One region of the Staphylococcus sp. M0911 genome, then DNA from elsewhere that is predicted to be linked to it. Evidence: a T-box and tRNA genes for the amino acid it is inferred to sense, from the RefSeq annotation. Region 1 holds a T-box; the other holds one or more tRNA genes.
The links. A T-box is a leader RNA that pairs with one kind of tRNA and senses whether it is charged. The one in region 1 lies ahead of serS (serine--tRNA ligase), so its partner is inferred to be a tRNA-Ser.
Positions count from the first base shown of each region.

Region 2: it encodes a tRNA-Ser, which carries the amino acid that the T-box ahead of serS (serine--tRNA ligase) is inferred to sense. The anticodon was not compared.

Region 1 covers NZ_CP022881.1:3,563-14,916, forward strand. The annotation lists gene recF (DNA replication/repair protein RecF) at 1-1,098, shown strand, start outside; gene gyrB (DNA topoisomerase (ATP-hydrolyzing) subunit B) at 1,108-3,042, shown strand; gene gyrA (DNA gyrase subunit A) at 3,079-5,757, shown strand; gene ssp1_RS00035 (NAD(P)H-hydrate dehydratase) at 5,870-6,682, opposite strand; gene hutH (histidine ammonia-lyase) at 7,016-8,515, shown strand; T-box leader at 8,599-8,813, shown strand; gene serS (serine--tRNA ligase) at 8,897-10,183, shown strand; gene ssp1_RS00050 (AzlC family ABC transporter permease) at 10,511-11,203, shown strand; gene ssp1_RS00055 (AzlD domain-containing protein) at 11,200-11,354, shown strand, end outside.
Region 2 covers NZ_CP022881.1:2,288,624-2,299,977, forward strand. The annotation lists gene treR (trehalose operon repressor) at 61-795, opposite strand; gene treC (alpha,alpha-phosphotrehalase) at 821-2,458, opposite strand; gene treP (PTS system trehalose-specific EIIBC component) at 2,534-3,970, opposite strand; tRNA gene ssp1_RS11170 (tRNA-Ser) at 4,251-4,343, opposite strand; gene ssp1_RS11175 (glutamate synthase subunit beta) at 4,396-5,859, opposite strand; gene gltB (glutamate synthase large subunit) at 5,875-10,371, opposite strand; gene gltC (glutamate biosynthesis transcriptional regulator GltC) at 10,572-11,354, shown strand, end outside.

The DNA of each region.
Region 1 (11,354 bases):
CAATTGGAAAACTATCGTAACTATGAACAGGTTACAATCGATTGTCATCCTGAAGTGAATATTCTCATAGGTGAGAATGCACAAGGAAAGACGAATCTCCTTGAATCAATTTACACTTTAGCTTTGGCAAAAAGCCACAGAACTTCTAATGATAAGGAACTCATACGTTTTGATTCTGAGTATGCTAAAATAGAAGGTGAGCTAAACTATAGACATGGCACAATGCCACTGACGATGTTCATTACTAAAAGAGGTAAGCAAGTGAAGGTCAATCACCTAGAGCAAAGTAGGCTAACACAATATATCGGACATCTAAACGTGGTTCTTTTTGCGCCGGAAGATTTGAATATCGTGAAAGGATCACCTCTAATACGCCGTCGTTTTATAGACATGGAGTTAGGACAAATATCAGCTGTCTATTTGAACGACCTTTCTCAATATCAACGTATTTTAAAACAAAAGAATAACTACCTAAAACAGCTACAAATTGGTAATAAGACTGACACCACTATGCTGGAAGTCTTAAATCAACAATTTGCTGAATATGCGTTAAAGGTGACGTTGCGTCGTGAACATTTTATTAAAGAACTAGAACAATTAGCTCAACCTATTCATGCAGGCATTACGAATGAGCGTGAAGCATTGGTGCTTAAGTATTTACCAAGTTTGAAATTCAGTCATCAGGATCAATCAGAATCAGAAATGTTAGAAGAGATTCTGACATTACTTAATGACAATCTTCAAAGAGAAAAAGACCGTGGTGTGTGTCTCTTTGGACCACATCGTGACGACTTAGGTTTTAACGTTAACGGCATGGATGCGCAAACTTATGGTTCACAAGGTCAACAGAGAACAACTGCATTGTCGATTAAGTTAGCTGAAATTGAACTAATGAATATAGAAGTTGGAGAATATCCAATTTTATTACTAGATGATGTGTTGAGTGAATTAGATGACTCACGTCAAACGCACTTATTGAGTACAATTCAACATAAAGTACAGACATTTGTAACTACGACATCCGTAGACGGTATTGATCATGAAATTATGAATAATGCTAAGTTATACCGTATAAATCAAGGTGAAATTATAAAGTAACAGAAAGTGATGGTGAATACATTGTCAGATGTAAACAACACAGATAATTATGGTGCTGGGCAGATACAAGTATTAGAAGGACTAGAAGCGGTCCGTAAACGACCTGGTATGTATATCGGTTCAACTTCAGAAAGAGGCTTGCACCATTTAGTATGGGAAATTGTTGATAATAGTATTGACGAAGCATTAGCAGGCTATGCTGACGAAATTAACGTAACAATTGAAAAAGATAATTGGATTAAAGTTACTGACAATGGTCGTGGTATCCCAGTAGATATTCAAGAAAAAATGGGACGTCCAGCAGTTGAGGTTATTTTAACTGTACTTCACGCCGGAGGTAAATTCGGTGGCGGCGGATACAAAGTATCAGGTGGTCTACATGGTGTAGGTTCATCTGTTGTTAACGCCCTATCAGAAGATTTAGAAGTATACGTACACCGTAACGATACGATTTATCACCAAGCCTATAAAAAAGGTGTACCTCAATTTGATTTAAAAGAAATTGGTAGCACAGATAAGACGGGTACAGCAATACGTTTTAAAGCAGATAGCAGTATCTTTACCGAAACAACAGTTTACAACTATGAAACATTACAACAACGTATTCGTGAGTTAGCATTCTTGAACAAAGGTATTCAAATCACTTTAACTGATGAGCGAGACGAAGATGATATCAGACAAGATTCTTATCACTATGAGGGTGGGATTAAGTCTTATGTAGAAATGTTGAATGAAAATAAAGAACCTATCCATGGCGAACCTATTTACATTCACCAATCTAAAGATGATATCGAAGTTGAAATTGCGATCCAATATAATAAAGGCTATTCAACGAATTTATTAACATATGCCAACAATATCCACACGTATGAAGGTGGTACGCATGAAGATGGCTTTAAACGTGCGTTAACGCGTGTGTTAAATAGTTATGGTATGAACAGTAAAATAATCAAAGAAGATAAAGATAGACTTTCAGGTGAAGATACACGTGAAGGTTTAACAGCTATTATTTCTATCAAACATGGTGATCCTCAATTCGAAGGTCAAACGAAAACAAAATTAGGAAACTCTGAAGTACGACAAGTTGTAGATAAATTATTCTCTGAACACTTTGAACGTTTCTTATATGAAAACCCTAGCGTTGGTAGAATTATTGTTGAAAAAGGTATTATGGCATCTCGCGCACGTGTAGCTGCAAAGAAAGCACGTGAAGTGACACGTCGTAAATCAGCATTAGAGATTTCAAGTTTACCTGGTAAACTTGCTGACTGCTCTAGTAAAAACCCTGAAGAAAGTGAAATATTCTTAGTCGAAGGGGACTCTGCCGGTGGGTCTACTAAATCAGGCCGTGACTCAAGTACACAGGCAATTTTACCATTGAGAGGTAAGATTCTTAATGTTGAAAAAGCACGTCTAGATCGTATTTTAAATAACAATGAAATTCGTTCTATGATCACAGCATTTGGTACTGGTATTGGTGGAGAATTTGATATTAGTAAAGCACGATATCATAAAATTGTAATTATGACAGATGCCGATGTTGATGGTGCTCATATTAGAACATTATTATTAACATTCTTCTATCGTTTCATGAGACCGCTAATTGAAGCGGGATATGTATATATTGCCCAACCACCGTTATACAAATTAACGCAAGGTAAACAAAAATACTATGTCTTCAACGATAGAGAATTAGATAAATTAAAAGCAGAATTAAATCCAACACCTAAATGGTCTATTGCCCGTTATAAAGGTCTTGGTGAAATGAATGCCGATCAATTATGGGAAACAACGATGAATCCAGAACACCGTTCAATGTTACAAGTAACATTAGAAGATGCAATTGATGCCGACCAAACATTTGAAATGTTAATGGGTGATGTTGTTGAAAACCGTAGACAATTTATTGAAGATAACGCGGTCTATGCCAACCTAGATTTCTAAGCACTATGAACTGAACTTTTGAAGGAGGATCTCTTGATGGCTGAATTACCTCAATCAAGAATTAATGAACGAAATATAACCAATGAAATGCGCGAATCATTCCTAGACTATGCAATGAGTGTTATCGTTTCTCGTGCATTACCAGACGTCAGAGATGGATTGAAACCAGTACATCGTCGTATACTGTATGGATTAAATGAGCAAGGTATGACTCCAGATAAGCCATATAAAAAATCCGCACGTATCGTTGGGGATGTTATGGGTAAATATCACCCACATGGTGACTCATCTATTTACGAGGCTATGGTAAGAATGGCACAAGAATTCAGTTATCGTTATCCACTTGTGGATGGACAAGGTAACTTTGGTTCCATGGATGGTGATGGCGCAGCTGCCATGCGTTATACCGAAGCGCGTATGACTAAAATTACGCTAGAATTACTACGTGATATCAATAAAGATACAATTGATTTTATCGATAACTATGATGGTAACGAAAGAGAGCCGGCAGTCTTACCTGCACGTTTCCCTAACTTATTAGTTAATGGTGCGGCAGGTATCGCCGTAGGTATGGCGACTAACATACCACCTCATAATTTGACAGAGGTGATTGATGGTGTGCTTAGTTTAAGTAAGAATCCAGACATCTCAATCAGTGAATTAATGGAAGATATTCAAGGTCCAGATTTTCCAACTGCTGGTCTTATCTTAGGTAAAAGTGGTATTAGACGTGCTTATGAAACAGGTAGAGGTTCTTTACAAATGCGCTCACGTGCTGAAATAGAAGAACGTGGCGGTGGCCGTCAACGTATTGTTGTTACAGAAATTCCATTCCAAGTTAACAAAGCACGAATGATCGAAAAAATTGCTGAACTTGTACGTGATAAAAAAATTGATGGTATTACTGACTTACGTGATGAAACAAGTTTACGTACGGGTGTAAGAGTTGTTATTGATATTCGTAAGGATGCTAACGCAAGTGTTATCTTAAATAACTTATATAAACAAACACCATTACAAACATCATTTGGTGTAAATATGATTGCCTTAGTCAATGGCAGACCTAAGTTAATTAATCTTAAAGAAGCATTAGTCCATTACTTAGAACACCAAAAAACGGTTGTACGTAGACGTACAGAATACAATTTAAGAAAAGCAAAAGACCGTGCCCACATCTTAGAAGGTTTAAGAATTGCACTTGATCATATTGATGAAATCATTAGTACGATTCGTGAATCTGAAACAGATAAAGTGGCAATGGAAAGCTTACAAGAACGCTTCAAGTTATCTGAAAGACAAGCACAAGCTATCTTAGATATGCGTTTAAGACGTTTAACTGGTTTAGAAAGAGACAAAATTGAATCAGAATATAACGAATTATTAGCTTATATTGATGAATTAGAAGCGATTTTAGCGGATGAAGAAGTATTACTACAATTAGTTCGTGACGAATTAACAGAAATTAAAGAACGTTATGGTGACGAACGTCGTACAGAAATTCAACTTGGCGGATTAGATGATTTAGAAGATGAAGATTTAATCCCAGAAGAACAAATTGTAATTACATTAAGTCATAACAATTATATTAAACGTCTTCCAGTATCTACATATCGTGCACAAAACCGTGGTGGTCGTGGTGTACAAGGTATGAATACATTAGAAGAAGACTTTGTGAGTCAATTAGTTACTTTAAGTACTCATGACAATGTCTTATTCTTTACGAATAAAGGCCGCGTATACAAACTTAAAGGTTACGAAGTACCAGAATTATCTCGTCAATCCAAAGGTATCCCAATTGTTAATGCGATTGAACTTGAAAATGATGAAAGTATCAGTACAATGATTGCTGTTAAAGACCTTGAAAGTGAAGACGATTACCTAGTATTTGCAACACGTAAAGGTATCGTTAAACGATCATCATTAAGTAACTTCTCTCGTATTAATAAGAATGGTAAAATTGCGATTAACTTTAAAGAAGATGATGAGTTAATTGCAGTTAGACTAACCGATGGTGAAGAAGATATCCTTATTGGTACTGCACATGCTTCATTGATTAGATTCTCTGAAAAAGCATTACGTCCACTTGGCCGTACAGCAGCAGGTGTGAAAGGTATCACATTACGTGAAGGTGATGAAGTAGTCGGTTTAGACGTCGCACATGCGAATAGTGAAGATGAAGTATTAGTTGTTACTGAAAATGGTTACGGTAAACGTACACCAGTTGCTGATTACCGATTATCAAATCGTGGCGGTAAAGGTATTAAGACGGCAACAATTACAGAACGTAATGGTAACATCGTATGTATTACAACTGTTACAGGTGAAGAAGACTTAATGGTTGTAACGAATGCAGGTGTGATTATACGTCTAGATGTACATGACATCTCACAAAATGGTCGTTCTGCACAAGGTGTTCGACTTATGCGTCTAGGTGATGACCAATTTGTTTCAACAGTAGCTAAAGTAAAACAAGAAGATGACGCTGATGAAGCAGAATCAGATATTGAAAGTGATAATGCTCAAGGTGAGTCTAATAGCGAAGAAGTTATTGAAGGTGGCGCACCAGGCAAAGCGATTCAAACTGAAGTTACTGATGAAGAACAAGGTTCAGAAGACAATCAAGATGGCGATGAACGAATCGATGTAAGACAAGACTTTATGGATCGCGTAAATGAAGATATCGAAAATGATTCAGACAATAATGAAGATGAATAAACAATAATATAAAGTAAAAAAATAAGACTCCCCTATCACCAGGGGAGTCTTATTTTTATGTAATAAAAAGGGATATGGTGACTGTTAAATGTGACCATATTCCCTATATAAGCTATTCTTCTAATTGTTTCATTGCGAATGGAATTTCATTGATTAAACGTGATGGTGGTACGACATACATCGTTTCAGAAAGCTTTTCTCCGATATAACTATGTGTATATGTGGCGCTCATTACCGCTTCTTTAATACTATCAAATTGACCTACGAAGCTAGTAATCATACCTGCTAAAGTATCACCCATACCACCAGTTGCCATAGCTGGGCTACCGATAGATAGTTTATAATCTTCGTTTCTAAAGTAAACCTCAGTACCATGTTTTTTTAGAACAACTGTCGCGCCAATACGATCAACCGCTTCACGATTACGCTCATATGTTTGTTCTTCAATTGGGATACCACTTAAACGTTCCCACTCTTTTTGATGTGGCGTAAAAATTACTCGACATGAAGGTAGTTGAGGTTTAAGTTTACTAAAAATCGTAATAGCATCACCGTCTACTATTAAATTCTGATGAGGTTGGATGTTCTGCAATAAGAAAGTAATCGCATTATTTCCTTTAAAGTCTACGCCAAGTCCTGGACCAATTAAGATACTGTCTGTCATTTCAATCATTTTAGTAAGCATCTTTGTATCGTTAATATCGATAACCATTGCTTCCGGGCATCGAGAATGTAATGCAGCATGATTAGTTGGATGTGTAGCTACAGTAATCAATCCACTACCACTGAATACACATGCACGTGCTGCTAACATGATTGCACCACCTAAATTGGCAGATCCTCCAATTAATAGGATTTTACCGTAATCCCCTTTATGAGACTCTTCTTTTCTTTTAGGAATATTAATAGTATCTAAAGTTTCCATCTACCTAAACCTCCTTTTACCGGATTATTTATTTCTATTATACTGACCGGTCTATGTTCAATGATTCATTTTATATTGAATATAAGTCACAACGATGCGTGTGCTTTTAAATACAATTATGAATACTATACCTGTAATACACTTTCGTCAATAGAAATTTAAGAAATGTAACGATATAGAAACCTAATATAACAGTGACAATATTTTAGTGTATTAAATAATTAAATTGTTAATGTATTATAAAAATTGTAAAAAGTATTGTTTATATAAAAATGAAAACGTATACTTTTTGATAATGGAAGTTTTAATTCTACATAAAGGGGAGCTGTTTCTATGACTTTATTTTTAAATGGAGATGCTTTAACGATTGAGGATATTAAACAATTATTACACCAAGATTTAAAAATTGAAATCACTGAGGAAGCATTAGAAAGAGTTAAAAAAAGTAGAAGTGTAGTAGAAAGAATTATTAATGATAAAGAAACCATTTATGGGATCACTACAGGGTTTGGTTTATTTAGTGATGTGCGTATTGATTCGACTCAATATAATGACTTACAAGTTAATTTAATACGTTCACACGCTTGTGGGATGGGCGAACCATTTTCTGAAGAAGTATCACTCGTGATGATGATTTTACGTCTTAATACATTATTAAAAGGAAATTCAGGTGTAACGTTAGAATTGGTCGATCAGCTCAAATATTTCATTAATGAGCGTATTATACCTGTGATTCCTCAACAAGGCTCACTCGGTGCATCAGGGGATTTAGCACCATTATCTCATTTAGCTTTAGCACTTATTGGTGAAGGGCTTGTTTACTTTAAAAACGAAGAAGTTGATAGTCGTTATGTCTTAAATGAATTAGGAAGAGCACCATTACATTTACAAGCTAAAGAAGGATTAGCATTAATTAACGGCACACAGGCTATGACTGCTCAAGGGGTCATTAACTATATTGAAGCGGAAGACCTAGGTTACCAAGCAGAGTGGATTGCGGCGCTCACGCATCAAGCGTTAAATGGTATTGTTGATGCATATGATCATAGAGTGCATGCAGTTAGAAACAGTCAAGAACAAGTAGATGTCGCAGCACGTATGCGTGATTGGTTAGAAGATTCAAAGTTAACAACAAGACAAGCTGAGATTCGTGTTCAAGATGCGTATTCTTTACGTTGTATTCCACAAATTCATGGCGCTAGTTATCAAGTGTTTAACTACGTAAAAGAAAAGTTAGAGTTTGAAATGAATGCTTCAAATGATAATCCACTTATCTTTGATGAAGACGGTGAAACAACAGTTATATCTGGTGGTAACTTCCATGGACAACCTATCGCCTTTGCGCTTGATCATTTGAAGTTAGGTGTCAGTGAATTAGCGAATGTTTCAGAACGACGTGTGGAACGACTAGTGAATCCGCAATTGAATAACGGTCTACCTGCATTCTTAAGTCCTGAACCTGGTTTACAAAGTGGCGCGATGATTATGCAATATGCGGCAGCAAGTTTAGTATCAGAGAATAAAACACTAGCACATCCAGCGAGTGTAGATTCTATCCCATCTTCAGCTAACCAAGAAGATCATGTATCTATGGGTACAATTGCTTCAAGACATGGTTATCAAATGATTGAAAATGCACGACGTGTTATTGCGATTGAATGTATTATTGCGTTACAAGCAGTTGAGTTAAAAGGGGTTAATCAACTATCACCTAAAACACGAGACAAATATGACGAATTTAGAAACATTGTGCCATCTATCAAACAAGATAGACAATTCCATAAGGATATAGAAGCCGTAGCACAGTACTTAAAGGATAGTGCGTATCATTAAGACATTCATAAAATGAAAATGATTGAATTTTAAAATAACTTGAAAATTACAAAAAACTTTGCTATATTGTGAGTAAGTTAATAAAACATTGTTCGTAGGCCAAGTAGTATTATTGATGGATTTCAGAGAGCTTGTGGTTAGTGAGAACAAGTAATCCACTTTAATGTGAATCTACCTACATTTAGTGAGCAATCGGCGAATAACCGTTATTTTAGTTAAGTGCAAATGAAGTAACATTTTATTAAGTGTTTGCTTTGTTTGTTAAATAGGGTGGCAACGCGTAGACCACGTCCCTTGTCGGGGCGTGGTCTTTTTGTATGCTTTTATATACATAGTTGGCATGCTAAATATATATTTTTTATGGGAAAGGATGAAGGTTTCATGTTAGATATTAAACTTTTTAGAACAGAGCCAGACAAAGTTAAGAGCAAAATTGAATTAAGAGGAGACGACCCTAAAGTAGTCGATGAGGTATTAGAATTAGATGAAAAGCGTCGTACATTAATAAGCAAGACAGAAGAGATGAAAGCGAAACGTAATAAAGTAAGTGAAGAAATCGCTCAGAAAAAACGTAATAAAGAAAATGCTGATGATGTTATTGCTGAAATGCGTCAATTAGGTGATGACATTAAAGAATATGATACACAATTAAATGAAATTGATAATAAAATGACAGACATTCTATGTCGTATTCCAAACCTTATCAATGACGATGTGCCACAAGGTGCTTCAGATGAAGAAAATATCGAAGTTAAAAAGTGGGGTACACCACGTGAATTTGATTTCGAAGCGAAAGCACACTGGGATATCGTAGAAGATCTTAAAATGGCTGACTTCGATCGTGCCGCTAAAATTTCTGGTGCACGTTTCGTTTATCTAACAAGAGACGGTGCACAATTAGAACGTGCATTAATGAACTACATGATTACGAAACATACAACACAACATGGTTACACTGAAATGATGGTACCTCAATTAGTTAACGCTGATACAATGTATGGTACTGGTCAATTACCTAAATTCGAAGAAGATTTATTTAAAGTGGAAAAAGAAGGATTATATACAATTCCAACTGCTGAAGTACCTTTAACAAACTTCTATCGTGATGAAATCATCCAACCAGGTGTCTTACCTGAAAAATTCACTGGACAATCTGCATGTTTCCGTAGTGAAGCGGGTTCAGCTGGTAGAGATACAAGAGGTTTAATTCGTTTACACCAATTCGACAAAGTTGAAATGGTACGCTTTGAAAAACCTGAAGATTCTTGGGATGCTTTAGAAGAAATGACTACAAACGCTGAAGCGATCTTAGAAGAATTAGGATTACCATATCGTCGTGTTATCTTATGTACTGGAGACATTGGTTTCAGTGCTAGTAAAACATACGACTTAGAAGTATGGTTACCAAGCTATAACGACTACAAAGAAATCAGTTCATGTTCAAACTGTACTGACTTCCAAGCACGACGTGCCAATATCCGTTTCAAACGTGATAATGCAGCTAAACCTGAATTAGCGCATACGTTAAACGGTAGTGGTTTAGCTGTAGGTCGTACATTCGCAGCAATCGTTGAGAACTACCAAAATGAAGATGGTACAGTAACAATCCCTGAAGCCTTAGTACCATTCATGGGTGGTAAAACTCATATTCAAAAGCCAACTAAATAATTTAGATTGTTAGCGAATAAATAAGCTATACAATGCGCGGTAATGAAGAGCCATCATTGCCGCGTATTTTTTATGCGAATAATCAAAAGTAAGAGGGTAGGGGAGGGTCATTAAGTAAAATTTAGATGCAAAAATAGAGGAGGGTCTAATTGTTTACGGAAAATTCTGTCATATTATAAACGCTGTATTTACGACGTTTTTAAAATGAGGGTTGTCTTACGTCACACATACCGACGTCTAAAGTGATTGCCGTTTTCATCATTGTATATTAGACTTGAGTTTATTATTTAAACGTAAATGCATTTGGTACTAGAAAGGGGAGGCAAGATGACCCATCTCACATTTAGACAAGGTGTTAAAGAATGTATTCCAACATTATTAGGATATGCAGGTGTTGGTATTTCATTCGGTATTGTTGCTGCATCTCAAAAGTTTAGTTTATTAGAAATTATATTACTTTGTTTAATTATTTATGCTGGTGCGGCGCAATTTATTATATGTGCGTTAGTCATAGCTGGAACACCGATAACAGCGATAGTGTTGACAACGTTTATTGTTAATTCACGTATGTTTTTATTAAGTATGACGTTAGCACCTAATTTTAAGTCTTATAGTTTATGGAATCGAATTGGACTTGGTTCTTTAGTGACCGATGAAACGTTTGGTGTAGCCATCACACCTTATGTAAAAGGAGAACCTATTAATGATCGTTGGTTGCACGGTTTAAACATTACAGCATATTTGTTTTGGACCTTTTCTTGTGTAGTTGGTGCTATATTCGGCAAATATATTTCGAATCCAGAGATGTTAGGATTAGATTTTGCGATTACGGCTATGTTTGTATTTTTAGGTATTGCTCAATTTGAATCTGTTAAAAAGTCTAAGATCAACATCTATCTCGTGCTTATTCTATGTGTCATTGTGATGATGTTAACGTTAAGCTTTGTTATGCCTTCATATGTAGCGATTATTATATCTGCGGTTGTCGCTTCTACATTAGGGGTGGTGATGGACAGATGATGACAGATCAACATATGTTAATCATTATTATTCTATGTGGTATTGTTACGATTTTAGTCAGAGTGATTCCATTTATGATGATTTCACGAGTGAATTTACCTGACGTTTTGATTCGATGGTTATCCTTTATTCCAATTACACTTTTTACAGC
Region 2 (11,354 bases), 150 kb from region 1:
TTTGCAAGCTTAAAATCTTACAACTATAAATATCTATCATAAATTCGTTCAGCTTCGACTCTATTGCAATAAATTTTCTCGACGTCTTGAAAACTCCTTAAATTTAAATTCAGTCGCAAGATGTTTAGATATATTATATTGAAACTGTGTCGTATCCTTTAAATATACTGTACTTCGCACTGTCGCTGTATAAGGAGGGTTAATATCGCCAAACATCTCATAGTCTAATCTTGAAAATGGTTCAAAAGTAATAGATTTACTTGAGTAACTGATATCTAGCTCTAAATCATTTTCTAAATAGTTATATATAGATTGTTTCGCAACGCTATTAGGAATAGATGTAACTACAGATTTCAAGAAAAAATCTTCATCTAAGATTTTCACCTTGTCTTGAATTGAACGTGCGCGAATAACATGAAGCAATATATCATCATTTTTTAATCCTAATGCTAACCTTACTCTTTCATAATCGCCTGCATTAACTTCTTCGTTAACAATAAGTTCAGTATGGTGTTTCAAGCCTAATTGATCTTGTACTTCTTTGAAACTAATCAACTCTGAAAACGGAAATTCAGTGATTCCTTGGTATATAACAACAGACCCTTTTCCTCTAATCTTTTGAATCATGCCATCATTCGCTAACAGCTCCAGCGCTTTACGAACCGTTTCTCTAGACGTCCCATAATTAGATACCAATTCATTCTCTGACGGTATTTGATCACCATATTGGTATTGTTCTGATAAAATCTGATTTTTTAACTGTTCATAAATAGTAATGAATTTCTTTTGAGTCATGTTGAGATCCTCTTTTTACATAAAATTACTTCGCCGTTTCAACCACAATTGCACCAAAGCCTGACATTTGACGTTGCTCTAATATTCCATTTTGAATAATTACATCACCTGAGACATCTAAATCTTCAGGTAATAATACAGGTTCTTTAGAGAAATTAGCAATAACCAACCAAGTTTGATTGCGATAATGACGACGATATACAAATAATTGTTCGTGTTCCATATACATCGGTTCAATATTACCATAAGTTATTATATCGTGATGATGTCTTAATGAAATCAATGTTTTATATGTGTGTAAAATAGACTCAGAATCTTTCATTGCTTGTTCCACATTAATATGGTGATAGTTCTGAGGAATAGAAATCCAAGGTTCTCCAGTTGTAAAACCTGCATGATTTGTTGCATTCCATTGCATTGGCGTACGAGAGTTGTCACGTGATTTTTGATCTAATATTTCTAAAATTTCTTGCTCGTTGTATCCCTGATTTTTCAAATAATCATAAGCATTTAATGATTCTACATCTCTATAAGCATCTATTGAATTGAAATGAGGGTTGGTCATACCAATTTCTTCGCCTTGATAAATATATGGTGTCCCTTGTAGCATGTGTAGTGAGATGGCTAATGTTTTAGCGCTTGCTTGACGTAAAGATTCAGAACTATCATCCCCGAAGCGTGAAACTACACGTGGTTGGTCGTGATTACACCAGAATATCGCATTCCAGCCACCACCTTCATATATACCTAATTGCCAATCCATCAATATTTTTTTAAGTTGTTGAAAATCCATACTACCCTTAGCCCATTTTTCACCGTCAGGATAATCTACTTTTAAATGATGGAAATTAAATACACTACTCAATTCTTTTCTTTCTGGATTAGAATATTTAATACAGTGATCAATGGTAGTAGACGACATTTCACCGACAGTCATCATATTCTTATTACCAAATGTATGTTGATTCAATTCATGTAAATACTCATGCACTTTGGGTCCATCCGTATAAAACTCTTTTCCGATTTTGTCAGAGTCCTTAAATTCACCTTTGGAAATAAGATTGATCACATCAAACCGGAAACCATCCACACCAAAATCAATCCAATAATTGACAATTTGATAAAGGGCTTGTCTAACTTCTGGATTATCCCAATTTAAATCTGCTTGAGTAACATCAAATAAGTGTAAATAATAGTCATCACTTTTTTCATCATATTGCCATGCATTACCTCCGAATTTGGATTCCCAATTTGTGGGCGGTCCATCCTCTGAATGTCTAAAGAAATAATAGTCTCGATAAGGACTATCTTTAGATTGAATGGCTTCCTTAAACCATTGATGTTCTGTTGATGTATGGTTAATCACAATATCCATCATTACTTTAATATCTCGTCGATGAGCTTCTTTCACTAAAACTTTAAAATCTTCTAAAGTACCAAATTGTTCATTAATAGTAAGATAATTACTAATATCATACCCATTATCGTTCATAGGCGATTCATAAATTGGCGTTAACCATATGTAATCTACGCCTAGAAAATGTAAATAATCTAGTTTCTCAATAATACCTTTTAAATCACCCTCACCATTGCCTGTCGTATCATTAAATGATTTGGGATATATTTGATAAACAACTGATTTTCTCCAGTCTTGTTCACTCATTGTTAAACCACCTTTATGTATTATATGAAAATAAAAAGCGCTCAGAGGTTTAATCAACTTGAACGCTTTACTTTTTTATGAATTAGATGTGTCGACCATCTTTTTAGCTTTTTGATTACTAAATCTTGAAAATACTATTGTTAACACAGCTGGAACAATTGTCGCAATTAATGTAGCTGGAAGATAGATCCACCAAAATTCACTTTTGATTGAGATAAATGCAGGCCAACCACCTACACCAACACTACCTAATACTTTGTGAGCACCAATGAAAGCACCTAGTACACTTGAAGTTAGAATGGCCGCAATAAAAGGATATTTTAATGGTAAGTTCACACCAAATAAAGCTGGTTCAGTTACGCCTAATACACCTGAAATACCTGAAGTAAACGCAAGTCCTTCTTCTTTAACCATTTTCTTACGTTTATAGACAATCCATGCACCAAATGCCGCTGAACCTTGGCAAATATTTGAAATCGCTAGAATTGGCCATAAATATGTACCGCCTAAACTACTACCCATTAATTGGAAATCAACGGCTAAGAACATGTGATGTAAACCTGTTATTACAAGTGGTGCATATAATAAACCATATAACGCGCCACCTAACCAGCCTGCATGTTCAAATACATAAGTCACGCCATTTGTAATGCCTGTGCCTAATATTAAGGCAATAGGTCCTATAACTATAAACGCTAAGAAACCTGTAATCAACAATGCTACCGGTCCAACTACGAGCATCTTAATAGAATCATGTACAACTTTGTTTAGTACTTTCTCTAATTGAGCTAACACATATGTTGCTAATAATACTGGTAAAACTTGTCCTTGATAATTAAGCTGCTTAATTTCTAAGCCAAATAAATTCCAAGTTGGTATATGCCCTTTACCAATATCATATTGTGATACAAGTTGCGGATGCATTAAGATAAGCCCTAAAACCAATCCTAAAATTGGACTTCCTCCAAATACACGCATACTACTCCAACCAATTAAAGCAGGTAAGAAAATGAAAGCGGTACTTGCGATGACATTAATTATATTTGAAATGTCCGCAATTTGTGGGTACATGTCTATTAACTTTTTAGGACCAAATAACCCTTCCATAGTTAAAATGTTATTGATCCCCATTAATAACCCAGCTGTTACAATCGCTGGTAAGATTGGTATAAATATATCCCCCAATAATTTAATCAATCTTTGAATTGGATTCCCTTTTTTAGCTGCAGCTTGTTTAGCGTCGTCTTTTGAAGCTTCTTCTGCTCCTGTTTCTGCTACAAATTGTTTATAAACTTCATCTACCGTTCCCGGCCCAATAACAATTTGATACTGATGATCTGCTTTGAATTGTCCTTTTACTAATGGATTATCACTCAACGCATCTTTATCTACTTTATTATCATCTTTTAATACTAACCGTAGTCTTGTTACACAGTGTGTCGCAGTATCTAGGTTCTCCTTCCCCCCAATTGCATCTACAATGGCTTTTACATCTTGTTTTTTTACAGCCATAGCCCTCACTCCTTTGTTATCTTACACAAAGTATAACTTGTCTAGACAAGTTATGTAAAGGCTTTCAACTAAATTCATATAATCTTTTACTTCAAAGACACAAATGAGTCACGTTTCAATTAAAAACTGCCCCTTTATTAGGCATATAAAACTGTCAGCACTGCGTTGTTCAATTCCGTCTTAACGTCGCTATATAAAAAGGCAAATAAAAAAGGCAAATACTCATCATAAAATGAATACTTGCCTTTTATATCTATTAGTCTTGGATTTAAAATTCTAATGGCGGAGGAAGAGGGATTCGAACCCCCGCGGCCCGTTAAGGCCCTGTCGGTTTTCAAGACCGATCCCTTCAGCCGGACTTGGGTATTCCTCCATTGAACACAATAATTATCATATAATAGTGTTCATTAAAAGTCAATTCTTTTTTACACTAGAATTTCTTGGTTTAAATACGTTTCAACTGCATCAGCTACGGCTCTACCTTCTTTAATAGCCCATACAACAAGACTAGGTCCTCTTCGTGCATCCCCAGCAGCAAAGATCTTCGAATGATTCGTTCTAAAGTCTTTGTCATTAGCCACAATTTTGTTTCGTTCGGTTTTAATACCAAATGATTGTGGAATGGTGATTTCAGTACCTATAAAGCCAATGGAAAGTATAACTAAATCTGCTGGCCAAAATCGTTCTGGTCCATCTTCCATCACCGTACCGTCTTCAGTCTCTCTTAATATTTGTGTATAAAGCCCTCTCACTTTCCCAGTATCGTCCACATCATATCTCATTGTTTGAACACCATATGCACGTGGCTCTTTACCAAATTTCGCTTCACATTCTTTATGTGCATAATCCATTTTGAATACTGGTAAGGCAAGTGGCCACGATGTATTGGTTTCAAAAGTGATTTCTTCAGGAAGTTTCGTAAACTTATTGAACTGCACAATGGATTTACAATTTTCACGCAACGCTGTTGCCACGCAATCTGCCCCCGTATCTCCTGCACCAATAATAATGACATTCTTATCTTTAGCTGAGATAGTTACTTCGTCAATTTCACCAGTTAAAAATCGTGTTTGTTCTGTTAAATAATCCATTGCAAAGTGAATACCATAACCCATACGTCCCTCTAACGGTAAATCTCTAGCATTCTGTGAACCTGTGCATAAAATAATAGCATCATATGTTGATTCTAAATCTTCACGACTGATATCGACACCAATTTCAATGCCAGTTTTAAACTGAATGCCAGCTTCTTTCATTAATTTAATACGACGTCTTACCACATCTTTATCTAATTTCATGTTAGGAATACCATACATCAATAAGCCACCGGGTTCCTTAGCTCGTTCATATACTGTGACCTTATAGCCTCTATGGTTAAGTTCATCAGCTGCTGTCAACCCAGCTGGTCCACTTCCTACGATAGCAACACTTTGCCCTCTATCCGCTTCAGGATATTTTGGCTTAACCCATCCATTTTCATATGCTTCATCAATAATTGTACGTTCAATTCCTTTAATAGCTACTGAATTCCGATTAATTTTCATCACACATGATTGTTCGCATGGTGCTGGACATACACGTCCAGTAAATTCTGGAAAATTGTTCGTTTCACTAAGTCTATCGTATGCTGCTTTAAAATCTCCTCGATAAACTAAATCGTTCCATTCCGGAATATAGTTGCCGATGGGGCATCCTATCGTTTCAAAACCATAGGATAATCCACTTTGACAAAAAGGTGTACCGCAGTCCATACATCTCGCCCCTTGAGTAGATGCATCTTCCTTTGTAAAACGTTGTTGAAATGCATGATGATTTGAAAGACGATCAATCAAAGACAATTCTGCTAATGCTTGCTTTTCATATTTCATAAACCCTTTAAATTCGCCCATGATAATCCCTCTTTCTTAATAAACTACTGCTGGTTTTAATGTCTCATCAACACTTGAACTGTTATCATTAAATGCCGCTAACATAGCATCGTCTTTTCTACTATGTTGACGTAATTGAATATCAATTTTTTGCATCATTAATTTATAATCTTTAGGTATCACTTTGACAACTAGATTTTTTATGTCATCGAAATGTTGTAATATATCTTGCGCCTTTGAACTATGTGTATATTTCACATGACTCTCAAGCATTTTCTTAATAAACTGCATTTCTTCGTCATACATAACTTCACTAAATTCCAAAGTATTAAGTGCATGTTGCGTCTTAAATTGACTGATATCACTTGGAAATACATAACTTACGCCACCACTCATACCTTGACCGAAGTTCTTTCCTACATCGCCAAGTATTAATACGTGGCCGCCTGTCATATATTCAAGTCCATGATCACCAATACCTTCAACTACCACATCGGCACCACTATTTCTAATACAGAAACGTTCTCCGGCTTTACCATTAATAAAAGCTTTACCTTTTGATGCACCATAGAAGCATACGTTTCCTGCTATGATTTCATTTTCACGTAATGAATTAGGTGCTTGTACAATGACTGTACCACCTGACAAACCTTTACCGACATAGTCATTGGCATCTCCATTATGATGTATCGTTAATCCTTTTGGCGCAAAAGCAGCCAAACTTTGACCAGCATGGCCATCCGTATTAACATAAATCGTATCTTCTGGTAATCCTTTTTCCCCATATTGTTTAGCAATCGCACTACCAGTAATCACGCCAACATCACGTTGAACGTTCTTAATGGTATAACTTCCTGAAAATGCATGACCTGCCTCTATACTTTGTTTGGCATCTGGATATAGATAATTCAAATCAAAACCTTCATCTAATTGGTGATTCTGTGCTATTTCCTTAGTATTAGGACCATCAGCTATGTTGATTAATCGTTCGATTTCAACAGATGCTGCTTTTGTTCCTGGTTTAATATGAGAAGAACGTTGTAATAAGTCTGTTCGTCCTACTAATTCTTCAACTGTTCTCAATCCTAATGATGCAAGTATTTCACGTAATTCTTCTGCAATAAAATACATAAAATGTACAACATGTTGTGCTTTTCCTTTAAATAAAGCACGTAAATCTTTGTTTTGAGTAGCAACTCCTACTGGACATGTATCCTTATGACAAACACGCATCATAACACATCCCAAAACCACTAAAGGTGCTGTTGCAAATCCAAATTCTTCCGCTCCAAGCGCACATGCATACGCTACATCTTTACCAGTAAGCAATTTACCATCTGTTTCTAACTTTACTCGACTTCGTAAATCATTTAATTTCAAAGTTTGATGTGTTTCAGCCAAACCTATTTCCCAAGGCACACCCGCATGTTGAATACTAGTTTTAGGCGAAGCACCTGTTCCACCGTCATAGCCACTGATGACAATTTTATCTGCAAACGCTTTTGCTACCCCTGATGCAATGGTTCCCACACCTGTTTTCGACACTAATTTAACAGCAATATCCGCTTCTTTATTTGCATTTTTCAAATCATGAATCAATTGCGCTAAATCTTCGATAGAATATATATCATGATGCGGTGGTGGTGAAATGAGACCGATACCCGGCGTAGATCCTCTTGTTTCGGCAATCCACGGATATACTTTAGAACCAGGTAATTGACCACCCTCACCAGGTTTAGCACCTTGTGCTACTTTAATCTGTATTTCCTTTGCATGTTGTAAGTAGTCATTCGTTACGCCAAATCTTCCAGAGGCAACTTGTTTAATTGCGCTAATTTTATTACTACCGTCTTTTTGAGGTTGATAGCGTAAAGGATCTTCTCCACCTTCACCACTGTTACTTTTACCTCCTAGACTGTTCATCGCTTGCGCCAATGTTTCGTGTGCTTCAGCTGATATAGATCCATAACTCATTGCACCTGTGTTAAAACGTTTAACAATTTCAGAAGCAGGCTCAACTTTTGATATATCAATAGGTTTACAAGTCTTAAATTCTAATAAATGACGAATAAAATCTTGGCGCTGTTGATTAACCGTATCGGAATATTGTTTGAATAAGTCATAGTCATTATCACGACAAGCATGCTGTAATAAGAAAATTGTTTTAGGATTATAAGCATGATGCTGTCCTTGTTGTCTCCATTGGAAAGTACTACCAGACGCTAAATAATCTGAATGCGACTCTTGTCTTGCTTTATTTTCCTCATCAATTTGTTGAATGTTAATACCAGAGATTTTAGATTGTGTCCCTGTAAAATATTTATCAATAACAGTTTGTGATATCCCAACCGCTTCAAATATTTGTGCACCTTGATAACTTTGAACTGTTGATATTCCCATTTTAGCCATTACTTTAATAACACCTTCTGATAACACGTTTGTATACGTTTCGACATTCGATGTTACTGTACCATGTAATTTGCCATCATTTGTGAGTTGTTCAACCGTTCGTTGAGCTAAATATGGCACGATTGCGTTTGCCCCATAACCTAGTAAGCATGCTACGTGATGCACTTCACGTGTCTCACCAGATTTTGCAACTAAACTTGTTTCCATACGTAAACCTTCGCGTATCAAACATTGATGAACATGGCTCATTGCTAGTAACATTGGCATGGCAAATCCTGATTCTGACGCTAGCAAACTATCGTCTAATACGATAATTTCAGAACCATTTTTCACATATTGAATCACTTCATCAGATAATCGTTTCAAACTAGTCTCTAAATCATCATGATATATAGTTGAAACATAAGTCGTTTTAAACTTCTCAGTATCAATAGCTTCTAATTGAGCCTCTGTTAATACTGGTTTTTTAAGTTGAACACGATGAAGTACTGCTTTATCAGGTTTCAATAGATTGCCTTCGCCACCTAAATAAGACATTTCACTTGTGACAATTTTTTCTCTGTAAGCATCAATAGGTGGATTAGTAACTTGAGCAAATAACTGTTTAAAATAATTAAATAAGCTTTCAGGTCTATCATTTAATACTGCAATAGGTGCATCATATCCCATAGCACCAATAGGATCTTTCTTCTGCAAAACTAAATCAACGATATACTTATTCATTTCTTCTTTTGTATACGCAAATTGACGTTGTAGTTTAAATAATGTTTCATCATCATATTCAGTTGAACTGTATTTCACATGATCTATATGCGCTTCATATTTTTCTGTTTTTAGCCACTCTGCATACGGATGTTCACTAGCAATTTCATATTTCAATTCATTGTTTTCAACAACTTTATTCTTCTTAAAATCGACTAATAATAATTTTCCAGGATTTAATTGCCCTTTAAACGCAACCTCTGATTCATCAACATCTATTACGCCAACTTCAGAAGAAAAGACGATGAAATTATCTTTCGTGATGGTATATCTACCAGGACGCAAACCATTACGGTCTGTTAATGCGCCTATCTTATCCCCATTACAAAATGAAATCATTGTAGGTCCATCCCATGGCTCCATTAAGTAACTATAAAATTCATAAAACGAACGTACATCTTTGTTATTCGATTTGTTATAGAGCCATGGCTCTGGTATTAATAGCATGGCAGCTTTTTCCGGTTCCATTGCCAAAGATAAAAACTCTAATGCATTATCAACGATTGATGAATCACTACCATCTTCATCAACGATACGATGTATTTTATGTTGATCCTCACCAAAAAGTGTATGTACTAATTTATTTTGACGTGCACGCATCCAATTAACATTACCTTTAATTGTATTAATCTCACCATTATGCATAAGTAGTCGATTAGGATGTGCACGTTTCCAACTCGGAAATGTATTTGTACTAAATCTTGAATGTACTAGACCAAGTTTCGATTGATAGGCTTCGTGTGTTAAATCTAAATATAGCCCTTTAATTTGATCAGAACGTAGCCATCCTTTATAGACAATGGTTTTGTGAGATAAGCTTGTAAAATATAATTCTATCCCTTCTTGTTCAGCGTAATATTCTATTTGCTTTCGAGCTAAATAAAGTTGTTTATTTATATCTTCAGCGTGACGAATATCGATAAACACTTGTTGAATAAAAGGCATCGTATCCGCTACATGCTGTGCAACTGCCTCTTTATTAACTGGTACATCACGATAACCTATGACACCGAGACCTTCACCTTCAAAATAGTGACTCAACACCGTCTCATGCTTACTTCCAATCACACGTTCTTTTGAAAAAAATAGCCCTACTGCATATTCACCTTCATTGGGTAGTGGTAAATCATGCAACTGTTCAAAGAATTTAAAGGGAATTTCGGTCATGATACCTGCACCATCACCAGTCATTCCATCAGCACTGATACCACCTCTATGATCTAATCTACATAACATTTCTAATGATTTTTCAATGACATCGTGTGATCTAATGTTATCCATATTAGCGTAAAAACCAATACCACAAGCATCATGTTCCTCACGATAATCGTATAATCCCTTTTTTAGCTTCTCATTATACATGATGCACACTCCCTTTTAGAATTTTCTGACAATTAATATTTAGTAATCATTAATATAATGTAATTGTTTCATCTGTTCAATATATAAATTAGATAATATTTATCTAAAAATTAGAACAATTAACAACCAAACTGTTATAATAAGTGTCAAATGTAATGTTGGATAAGTTGCAGAAGTAGCTAAAAGTGAGGATTGAAATGATGGAAATCAAACAACTTAAATATTTTGTAGAAGTAGCTAAACGAGAACATATTTCTGAAGCTGCATTAGAATTAAATATTGCCCAATCAGCCATAAGTCGTCAAATGACTCAGTTAGAAAAAGAATTAAACGTTAACTTATTTAAAAGACAAGGACGAAATATCTTATTAACATCTGAAGGCAAACAACTATTAACGGAAGCCACTAAAATATTGGATCAATTAGATCAAACAATACAATTATTTCAACATCAACAGACATTAAGTAATCAGAAGATATTTTTATCCTATAGTGAAAGTGAAGCTTCCCATAAATTAGGTCGCCTCATTCAAATCTTTGAAGAACAATCAGAAAGTCAAGTTATCCCTAATTTGAGTCAAGACAATGACATTTTGGATAACGTATTAAAAGGAGAAATAGATATAGGGATCCTTGAACTGACTGATGAAATTAAGCAACATTCTGATTTAAATATGACTGCTTTATTCGAAGAACATTATAATTTATATACTAACAAGAGAGACCCTATCGCCTTAACACTGCAACCTCATTTATCTCAATTGCATTTACAAAATGTCTTTTGTCTAACCGTGTTACCAAAATCAATTAAAGAAAAATTACCTTCAGACATACGTACAATATCAGATAAACAATTAGCTCAATACCTTTTAAAAAAAGAAAGAGGTGTTTTGATTACACCTCAAAATATTTCTTTAGATAGTCCTTCAAATGAATGGATTAAAATACCTCTCAGTCACACTGAAATAAAACGTACGATTTGT